DNA from 3 places in the Nonomuraea sp. NPDC050733 genome. Region 2 is predicted to be linked to each of the others. Evidence: riboswitches for the same ligand, from Rfam matches in the RefSeq annotation. Region 2 holds a riboswitch; each other region holds the start of a gene.

Region 1 (3,266 bases), 280 kb from region 2:
GTCCGTCCTCGCTGCAGGCACAGGTCGTCCACGGGGGTCAACCATGTCCATCAACCGATCGATCATCAAGCGCGTCTCATCCGCCACGGCCGCGGGAGCCGGCGCACTCGTCCTGCTCACGGCATGCAACGGTGGCTCACCTCCAAGGCACGCCACGCCGGCCGTCGGCGATGTCGCGAACATGGCCACCACGCACCCTGGAGCGTCGTTCAATGACGCGGACGTGATGTTCGCGCAGATGATGATTCCCCACCACCAGCAGGCCGTCGAGATGGCCGAGCTGGCCGAGACCCGCGCGAGCGATCCGGAGATCAAGGAACTCGCGACGAAGATCAAGGACGCCCAAGCGCCGGAGATCAAGACCATGCGGGGCTGGCTCGAGGACTGGGGCAAGCCGGAGCCCACCGGCATGGGACACATGGACCACGGTATGCCCGGCATGATGTCCGCCGAGGACATGGGCAAGCTCAAGGACGCCAAGGGGACCGCGTTCGACAAGCAGTTCGTCCGCATGATGATGGCCCACCACGAGGGCGCGATCCACATGGCCACGATCGAGCGAACACAGGGCCAGAACCCCGACGCCGAAGAGCTCGCCAAGAGCATCGCCGCGTCGCAGCAGGCCGAGATCGAGCAGATGCGCAAGATGCTCAACCGGCTCTGACCGAGCGCCGGACGCCCGCGACGGGCGGCCGGCACTCTTGCGGGCGTACCCTCCGCCTTGGATCTCACCTCAAGATCAATGAAGAGATGCTCCACTACGCGACATAGTCGGTGAGCCGACGTTCGCCCAGTGGCGCATGACTTCAGCAAACCGCGAGAAGGTAAAGGATTGGGCGCTGAACCCCAGGTCAAAGCGATGCTTACGCATGCCTGGGCAGCCCCGTACTTGCCTCGCGCTATACGCATCGCTTACTTTGAGCGCTCGTAGACGCATCCTCGGGCAAACCCGGGCCTGCGTCTCTGACACCGCCGAGACCGCGTCCAGCAGGAACTCCCTGCACAAGTGGCGCGACCGCCGAATCCGCGATCATCGCGGAACCGGGGACCCAATCCCTTTGGGGTGAATCGAGACGCCCGTCGCGAGACGGGGTCCCGTAGGGCACTTCCACGCCCGAACCCGTCAGCTAACCCGGTAGGCGGCATGGAAGCAAGGAGTACGTCCCCGCATGTCCCCGCGCGTTCTTTCCCGTGCCCTCACCTCCCCCGCCCTCCCCCGGCTCGCCGTCGGTGTGACCATCGCGGTGAGCGCGGCGCTCGCCGGCATCCCGGCTTTCGCCGACGATCACCAGGCCACCGACCAGTCGAGCATCTCGCGAGCCAACGCCGCCCCTGCCCGGCAGTCCGCCCGGCTGACCGCGGACGCCCTGATCAGGGTGGCCGAGTCCCAGATCGGCGTCACGGAGAACGCCGTCGGCGGCGGAACGCCTTTCCACAACTGGTACATGACATCCCCCCGGGCCGCCGAGACCGTCGCCCGGGACGGCGGAAACATCCGCGCCTACGCCAACGCGCCGTGGTGCGCCATGTTCGTCTCCTGGGTGGGTGAGAAGGCCGGGCTCCGTTCCACCGTCGGCTGGGACGCCTACACCATCACCTGGGCCAAGTGGTTCAAAGCCAACAAGCGGTGGGGCACCGTCGCCAAGCCGGGCGCCGTCGTCTACTTCTCCTGGGACTCCAAGACCATCGACAGCATCGACCACATGGGCCTGGTCAAGAAGGACAACGGAGACGGCACGATCACCACGATCGAAGGCAACACCGGCAACGGCAAGGTGGAGCAGCGCGTCAGGCCCACGTCCCAGGTCGTCGGGTACGGATACCCGCAGTACAAGGCCTGACGGGCGGGGCCGGCGTACCCCTGCCACGATCGCGATGCGACCGCTCATCGCGAGGACGCCATGCGACGTGGGAGGGGCAGCACCGCGGCGGGCGCATCGGCGAAGTCGCCGGTCTCGGGGGCGTTTTGTCACGAGTACCACGGGATTTCTATGCTCGGCGTGTGCTGGGGAGAGACGACGAGACAGATCTGCTCGAGTCGTTGCTGCGGCACGCCACCGAGGGACGCGGCGGCGGGGTGATCCTTCTCGGAGAGCCGGGAATCGGCAAGACCACCCTGCTGTCCCACGCGGAGGAGCGGGCGGCCGGCTTCCTGGTGCTGCGCGCCGTCGGCGCCGCACCGGAGTCGGATCTCGCGTACGCGACCCTGCACCAGTTGTTGTTCCCCGTGCTTGGCTCGGTGGACGAGCTGCCCGGCCCCCAGGCGCAGGCCCTGAACATCCTGTTCGGACGCGCACATGGAGCACCACCTGATCCGTTCCTGGTGGCGTTGTCGACCCTGTCGTTGTTGTCCCTGCTGGCCGGCACCCTCCCCGTGTTGTGCGTCGTCGACGACGCGCACTGGGCGGACCAGCCGACGCTGAAGACGCTGGCGTTCGTCGCCCGCCGCCTGGGCAACGAGCCCGTCGCGCTGGCGCTGGCCGCGCGGGCCGATGAGGGGCACGGCGCCGACCTGCCCGACGTGCGCCGCGTCCCGCTCATGGGCCTCGGCCGCGAGGCGGCCAAGGCGTTGCTCGCCGAGCGCCTCGGCGGGCGGCGGCTGACCGACAGCGAGCAGAACCACCTGCTGACCGCCACGGGCGGGAACCCCCTGGCCCTGATCGAGCTCGCCGGAAGGCAGCAGCCCCCGGAGGGCACGCACGAGCCGCTCGCCATGACCGACGCGTTGCAGCGGTCGTTCCTGGCCAGGGTCCGGGCACGGCACGCCGAGTCGCTGCCGCTGCTGCAGCTCATCGCCGCCCATGGCACGGGCGGCGTCGACACCTTCGAGAAGGCGGCCGCGACGCTGCAGGCGGACACCGGCCCGCTGCACCGCGCCGAGCTCGACGAGCTCCTGACCTACGACGGGACGCGGCTGGTGTTCCGGCATCCGCTGATCCGGTCCGCGATCTATCACAGCGCCACGCCCGACCGGCGGGCCGCGATCCATCGAGCCCTTGCCGCGGCCTTCGACAGCCTGGCAGACCAGCATCGCCGTGCCTGGCATCTCGGCCAGGCCGCCATGGGACCCGACGAGCAGGCCGCCGAGGAGCTGGAGCGCTCGGCTGAGCAGGCCGCCCTGCGCGGTGGCCCCGCCGCGGCCATGGCCGCGTTGGCGAGGGCGGCCGAGCTCACCGCGGACGGTCCGCGGCGGGGACGGCGGCTGTGGTCCGCCGCGCACGCCGCCGCCCTGGGCGGGTTCACCGGGAAGGCGGCGGAACTGCTCG
Region 2 (3,266 bases):
GGACCACGTCGACCTCTATCTCATCCACTGGCCCGTGCTGAAGCAGGACGCCTACGTGGGTGCCTGGCGGGCGTTGGAGAAGGCGCACCGCGACGGGCGGGCCCGGGCCATCGGTGTGTCCAACTTCACGGTGGAGGCGCTCACCCGGCTCATGGACGAGACCGGGGTCACGCCGTCGATCAACCAGATCGAGCTGCACCCGTGGCTCCAGCAGCACGAACTGCGGGCCTTCCACGAGGCCAACGGCATCCTCACCGAGGCGTGGAGCCCGCTCGGCCAGGGCCGGGGCCTGCTGGAGGAGCCGGCGTTCCAGACGCTGGCCGCCAAGCACGGGCGCACCCCGGCGCAGGTCGTGCTGCGCTGGCACATCCAGCTCGGCAACGTGACGATCCCCAAGTCGGTCACGCCCTCCCGCATCCGGGAGAACATCGACGTGTTCGACTTCGTCCTGGACGACGAGGACCTGGCGGCTATCGGGGCACTCAACGCCAATCGCCGCCTTGGGCCCGATCCCGCCACATTTGGGTAAAAAAGCTATGATCCCTCGCCATGAGGGATCTCGCATGGGGCATCGCGGCGACAGGCGGTATCGCACGGACCGTGGGCGCGGTCATCGCCGCGGAGCCCGGCATGCGGGTGGCGGCCGTCGGCTCGCGTGACCTGGACCGCGCCGACGCGCTGGCCGCGGAGCTCGGCGCCGAGTCGGCGTACGGCTCCTACGCGGAGCTGTGCGCCGACCCGGCCGTCGACGCCGTGTACGTGGCCACGCCCCACGCCCAGCACCTGGCGGTGGCCGAGGCGGCCATCGCGGCGGGCAAGGCCGTGCTGTGCGAGAAGCCGCTGGCCGCCTCGCTCGCCGACGCCGAGCGCATGGTGCGCCTGGCCCGCGAGGCCGGGGTCTTCCTGATGGAAGCGATGTGGATGCGGTTCAACCCGCTCATCCGGCGGGTGGCCGCCGACCCGCGCTTCGGCGAGATCCGCTCGGTGCAGGCCAGTTTTGGCTTCGCTTTGCCGTTCGATCCGGCGCACCGGCTGTGGGCTCCGGAGCTGGGTGGCGGGGCCCTGCTCGACCTCGGGATCTACCCGTTCGGGCTGGCCCAGCTGCTGCTCGGGGCGCCGTCGGAGGTGCGGATGACGGGCTGCCTGGCGCCGTCGGGCGTGGACGCGGAGGCGGGCGGCGTGCTGGTCTATCCCGGCGGGAGGCGGGCGCTGGTGGAGTCCTCGCTGCTCGCCTCGTTCCCCAACAGCGCGTACGTGGTGGGCACGGGGATGCGGGCCGAGATCCAGGCGCCGTTCTGGGCCCCGAACCGGGTCGTGCTCAGCGGAGCGTCGATGGCGACGGAGGTCCACGACCTCGACCCGGCCGACAACGGATACGCGGGTGAGCTGCGCGAGGTACGGGACGCCCTGGCCGAGGGACGGACCGAAAGCGAGATCATGCCACTGGACGAAAGCCTTGCCATGATGGGGCTTCTGGAGGAGGCACGCTCCCAGCTCTCCTAGCTGGGCATTTATCCACTTGTAATCCTCTTGCCGGATGTATTACCTTAAATCCTGTTCGTCGGCTTACGTCCGGTTTGCCCGTTCGTTGCCGGCCTATCGCACAGATCATCACAGGACCCCCCTGTGACCGCTGAATCCGCCTGAGCGCGGAACCGGGGACCCACTTCTCTTGGGGTGAATCGGCACTTCCTTGTGCCGTAGGGCAGCTTCCACGCCCGAACCCGTCAGCTAACCCGGTAAGCGGCATGGAAGCAAGGAGCATCCCTTCTCGATGGCCAAGCACCGTCTCCTCCGTGCCCTCACGCCCGGAACGATCCGCGCCACCCTCGGCGCGACCATCATCGCCTCGGCCGCCTTCGGCGCCGTCGCGCCGGCCAACGCGGACACCCCCGAGCACGTGGGGCCGGCATCCAACTCGTCCACCAGCCAGAGCGTCAACAGCCAGGCCGCCAACAGCCAAGCCGCGTCCGGCTCGCAGTACGGCCGGGTCAACGTGACCGCGCAGAAGGTCCTCGACGTGGCCCGCGCGCAGGTCGGCACCTCCGAGAACGCCTACGGCGGCGGCACCAAGTTCCAGCAGTGGTACGCGAAGTCGCAGCGCGCGCTGGAGACCGTCAAGCGTGACGGCGGCTCGCCGCAGGCCTACCTCAACGCCGCCTGGTGCTCGATGTTCGTCTCCTGGGTCGGCGAGCAGACCGGCGCCCGCCCGCAGGTCGGCTGGGACGCCTACACCGTCGCCCACGCCCGCTGGTTCGCCCAGAACCACCGCTGGGGCAGCGCGCCCAAGCCCGGCGCCGTCGTCTTCTTCTCCTGGAGCGGCAGCAAGAGCCTGGACGACATCAACCACGTCGGGTTCGTCGTCAAGGACAACGGCAACGGCACGATCTCCACGATCGAGGGCAACACCGGCAACGGCCGCGTCGAGCAGCGCGTCCGGCCGACCTCCCAGGTCGTCGGCTACGGCTACCCGAACTACGCCGGCTGACCCGGTCCCCCTACCACTCCCCCACCTCTCCCCAGAGGGAGCGAGCGCGCGCCTTCCCCCGGCGCGCGCTCGCTCGCGTTCCGGGCAGGTCTCTCGTACGCCTGACACCCCTCGTCCCGCCCCGGCCTTCAGCGGGTTGTCCGTTCCTGTGGCGTTAACGGGACAGATGGTATGGGAGCGCTCCCAGCGACCTTTTCGCGCTGTTTGCGGCCTTGAATCCGCTTTCACGGCGCCAAATCCGGCCTGAGGTAACGGTTGCGTTGCGGGCCGTTGACGGCCCCCACGCCATGAGGGCACTCTTTGTGGGAGCGCTCCCAAGACCTTCCCATCGCGGCCTCACGTCGCGATGCACCTCCCACATTCACCACCCAGAGGGGTTCCGAATGAAGAACCACAAGCGCTTCGTCGTGACCGGAGCCGCGATGACGGCGCTGCTGGCCATCGCGGCGTGCAGCAGCGGCGGTGGCGGCGCCACCCCGGCGGGCTCGCAGAGCAGCGCGGCGGCGGAGCCGGTCACGATCAACGTGCACACCTTCGGCGGCGGCGAGAACTTCGGCTACGACGAGGCCGTCAAGAAGTGGAACGCCGAGCACCCGAACATCCAGATCAAGTACACGAACCTCACCGACCGGTTCGAGGACGTGTACCTGCCGCAGCTCCTCCAGCGTCTCCAGGCGGGGGCAGGCGCAGGAGACGTGGTCGGCATCGACGAGGGCGCGATGGGCCTCATGGCGGCCCGTCCGCAGTTCTTCGCCGACCTCGGCCAGTACGGCCTGGA
Region 3 (3,266 bases), on a different contig from region 2:
AGCCCTGCTGCGGCTGACCGTACGCCGGCTCACCGTAACCGGGCTGGCCGTAGCCCTGCTGACCGTAGCCCTGCTGGGGCTGGCCGTAGCCGGGCTGCGACTGGCCCTGGGGCCCGTAGCCCTGCTGCGGCTGGCCGTAGCCGGGCTGCGAAGGCGGCTGCTGGCCGTACTGCTGCTGGCCGGGCTGGCTGTAGCCCTGCTGCTGGTAGCCCTGCTGCGGCGGGGGCGCGTAGCCGGGCTGGCCGTACTGCTGGCCCGAGGGCGGCTGCTGGCCGTACTGCTGCTGCCCGTAGTCGGGCTGCGAGGGCTGCTGCTGGCCGTACTGCTGCTGGCCGGGCTGCCCATAGCCCTGCTGGGGCTGGCCGTAGCCCTGCTGGGGCTGGCCGTAGCCGGGCTGCGACTGACCCTGGGGTCCGTAGCCCTGCTGCTGCTGCCCGTAACCGGGCTGGGACTGGCCCTGCTGCCCGTAGCCCTGCTGGCCGTACTGCTGCTGGCCGGGCTGGCCGGGCTGGCCGTAGCCCTGCTGTTGGTAGCCGGGCTGGCCGTAGTCCTCGGCGCGGTAACCCACCACCGTCGCGTCGGGGTCGGCCTCACCGTGGGGGCGGTTGGGAGTGTGTTGTCCGTACTCGGGATTCCCGGCAGCGTTCTCGCCGGATTCGTCCTGTGGATACGGCGGCTGTCCGGTGCTCACCGTGTCACCTCGCTTCGAGAGTGCATGTAGCACATGTCAGGACACATGCCTGTGCTGCCCAACGTATCGACATAGGTATCAACAATCACCTTTCTCGGCGGTCAAGGTCGGCGTCACCGGATGTCAGATGGAGCAGCATGCGGGTGTTGCCCAGGGTGTTGGGCTTGACGTGCTCAAGGTCGAGGAACTCCGCCACACCCTCGTCGTACGAGGCCAGCAGCTCGGCGTAGACCTCCGGGGAGACCGGGGTGCCCTGGATCGGCCGGAACCCGTGGCGGGCGAAGAAGTCGACCTCGAACGTCAGGCAGAACACCCGGCTGAGCCCGAGATCCCGCGCCGTGCGGATCAGCGTGGAGACGATGCGATGGCCGATGCCCAGCCCGCGGAAGGCCGGGTCCACGGCGACCGTGCGGATCTCGGCCAGATCCTCCCAGAGCACATGGAGGGCGCCGCAGCCGACGACCTGGCCGCCGCGCTCGGCGACCCAGAACTCCTGCACGTCCTCGTACAGGGTGACCGTGGCCTTCTCCAGGAGGCGAGGACCGGCACCGGCGTAGGTGTCGACCAGGCGCCTGATCGTCCTGACATCCGACGTGCGGGCGCGGCGCACCACGAGCTCGGTGTCAGTCACGGTGACTTCGGCGACCTGTTCCATGGGCATCCAGAGTACAGATCCCATTACGGCTCGTACCAAAATCCGCCCTGCCTACGGCATCCGACATGTCACTTCCGTGCACTCCCCTCGGGCAACGTACTGCTCAAGCCATGGCAAAGTAGGCATAAAGACGGACCGGCATCGGGTGACGCGTCGTCCACTCGTGACCCTTCGGTAGCGATACCTCTACAGAGTTGGCAGTTCTGGTTGAGCACGAACCCGAGGTGCACTAATGTCCAGCGACGATGTCACCCGCGCGACCCCCGCGCGGAGACGCGCCCAATCCCCGCAGGGGGAGCCGGGGACCCGCCGGTGGCGAGCTCTCAGTGCCACCACATGGGGTGAATCCGAGCATCACGCTCGGTAGGGCTGCTCCGGCCCGAACCCGTCAGCTAACCCGGTAGGCGTCGAAGAGAGGAGCTGGTCGGTGGAGCGCACGCGCCGTCGCGAAAGGACGAGAGCGGGCCTGGATGCCCGCCCTCCGAAACAGGCGCTCCTGCGCCGTTTCGCCGTCCTGAGCGCCGCCGTCGTGGCGCTGGCGTTCGCGGTCCCGGCCGGGCCCGCCGCCGCCGACCCCGAGCCCTCCCTGAAGGAGCTGTCCAAGCGGGTCGAGGCGATGCACACCGAGATCGAGACCCTCAGCGAGCAGTACAACGGCTCGCGGGAGAAGCTCAAGACCGCCCGCAAGACCGCCGAGCAGGCCAAGAAGGTCCTGGCGACCAGCCAGGCCGACCTCGACGCCAAGCGCGCCAGGACGAGGCTGCTGGCCCAGCAGGAGTACATGACCGGCGGCTTCAGCCGCGCCATCGCCCTGATGGACGACGGCGACCCCAGCGCGTTCCTCAACCGGGCCGCCACCACCTACGCGCTGGCGCAGGAGTCCGGCGACGAGGTCAACCAGGTCGTCAAGGCCATGGAGACGGCCAAGCAGGCCCAGTCCGAGGCGAAGGCCCACATCGACGAGGTGGAGAAGCTCGTCACCGACCTCGACACGAAGCGCGACAAGATCGTGAAGCTGGTCGCCAAGGTGGAGAGCAACCTGTTCAGGCGGGCGATCGGCGAGGCGGGCCGTCCGGGCACGCCGGCCGTCCGCGTCGCCCTGCCGATCTCGGGCGCCGGCAAGGCCGCCGAGGCGGCCAGGTGGGCGCTCACCCAGCAGCTCAAGCCGTACGTCTGGGGTGCCGAGGGGCCGAGCTCGTACGACTGCTCCGGCCTCGTCATGGCCGCCTACCAGCGGGTCGGCATCTCGCTGCCCCACTACACCGGCAGCCAGTGGACCGCCGGCCGGCACATCTCCAAGGAGGAGCTGCGGCCGGGCGACCTGGTCTTCTTCTACAGCGACCTGCACCACGTCGGCATCTACATCGGCGGCGGCATGATGGTCCACGCGCCGCGCACGGGGGACGTCGTCAGGGTGACGTCCCTGGCCCGCAGGCCGTTCGTGGGCGCCGTCCGCGTCGCCGACTGAGACTTTCGCGGGCCGCTCAGATGAGCTGCCGGCGGGCGGCCCAGGCCACGGCCTCGATGGCCGTGGCGACCCCGATGCGGTCGCAGATGCCGCGCAGCCGGCGGCGCACGGTGCGCCCGCTGATGTCGAGGCGCCTGCCCACCCGATCGACGGTGACTCCCCTGGCAAGCTCCGCCAGCAAGGCTAGATCGGCGTGGCTAAGCTCAACCTGATCGGTGAGCACATCCATCGGGAGCCCTCCCCCCAACAGCAGTCTCGGAGTCGTCGTCGGCCCGTGCAAAGCTGTTCGCTCCGCAGACGTTAAACGCATACGGGAAAGGCCGTCAAGCGCGATAACCGTGGCACTTGACGGCCGTCATTGACTTGATCCGTCGTATATGGGGGACTCGGCGGATGTCGGCACTTCGGGGCACGCTGCGCGATCACAGCGGCCCTTACAGGCCCTCACCGGG

Evidence for each region. Region 2 has a riboswitch for cyclic di-AMP ahead of AB0H64_RS01310 (CHAP domain-containing protein). Riboswitches for the same ligand answer to the same signal wherever they lie in the genome.
Region 1: it holds a riboswitch for cyclic di-AMP, as region 2 does, so the genes downstream of both, AB0H64_RS02605 (CHAP domain-containing protein) here and AB0H64_RS01310 (CHAP domain-containing protein) in region 2, are expected to answer to the same signal.
Region 3: it holds a riboswitch for cyclic di-AMP, as region 2 does, so the genes downstream of both, AB0H64_RS11225 (NlpC/P60 family protein) here and AB0H64_RS01310 (CHAP domain-containing protein) in region 2, are expected to answer to the same signal.

The regions. Positions count from the first base shown of each region.
Region 1 covers NZ_JBFAHO010000001.1:566,026-569,291, forward strand. The annotation lists gene AB0H64_RS02600 (DUF305 domain-containing protein) at 44-664, shown strand; cyclic di-AMP (ydaO/yuaA leader) riboswitch at 1,007-1,157, shown strand; gene AB0H64_RS02605 (CHAP domain-containing protein) at 1,170-1,841, shown strand; gene AB0H64_RS02610 (AAA family ATPase) at 2,003-3,266, shown strand, end outside.
Region 2 covers NZ_JBFAHO010000001.1:285,458-288,723, forward strand. The annotation lists gene AB0H64_RS01300 (aldo/keto reductase) at 1-529, shown strand, start outside; gene AB0H64_RS01305 (Gfo/Idh/MocA family oxidoreductase) at 550-1,503, shown strand; cyclic di-AMP (ydaO/yuaA leader) riboswitch at 1,622-1,761, shown strand; gene AB0H64_RS01310 (CHAP domain-containing protein) at 1,775-2,488, shown strand; gene AB0H64_RS01315 (ABC transporter substrate-binding protein) at 2,872-3,266, shown strand, end outside.
Region 3 covers NZ_JBFAHO010000004.1:339,270-342,535, reverse strand. The annotation lists gene AB0H64_RS11235 (RDD family protein) at 1-691, opposite strand, end outside; gene AB0H64_RS11230 (amino-acid N-acetyltransferase) at 777-1,346, opposite strand; cyclic di-AMP (ydaO/yuaA leader) riboswitch at 1,613-1,768, shown strand; gene AB0H64_RS11225 (NlpC/P60 family protein) at 1,774-2,814, shown strand; gene AB0H64_RS11220 (LuxR C-terminal-related transcriptional regulator) at 2,831-3,043, opposite strand.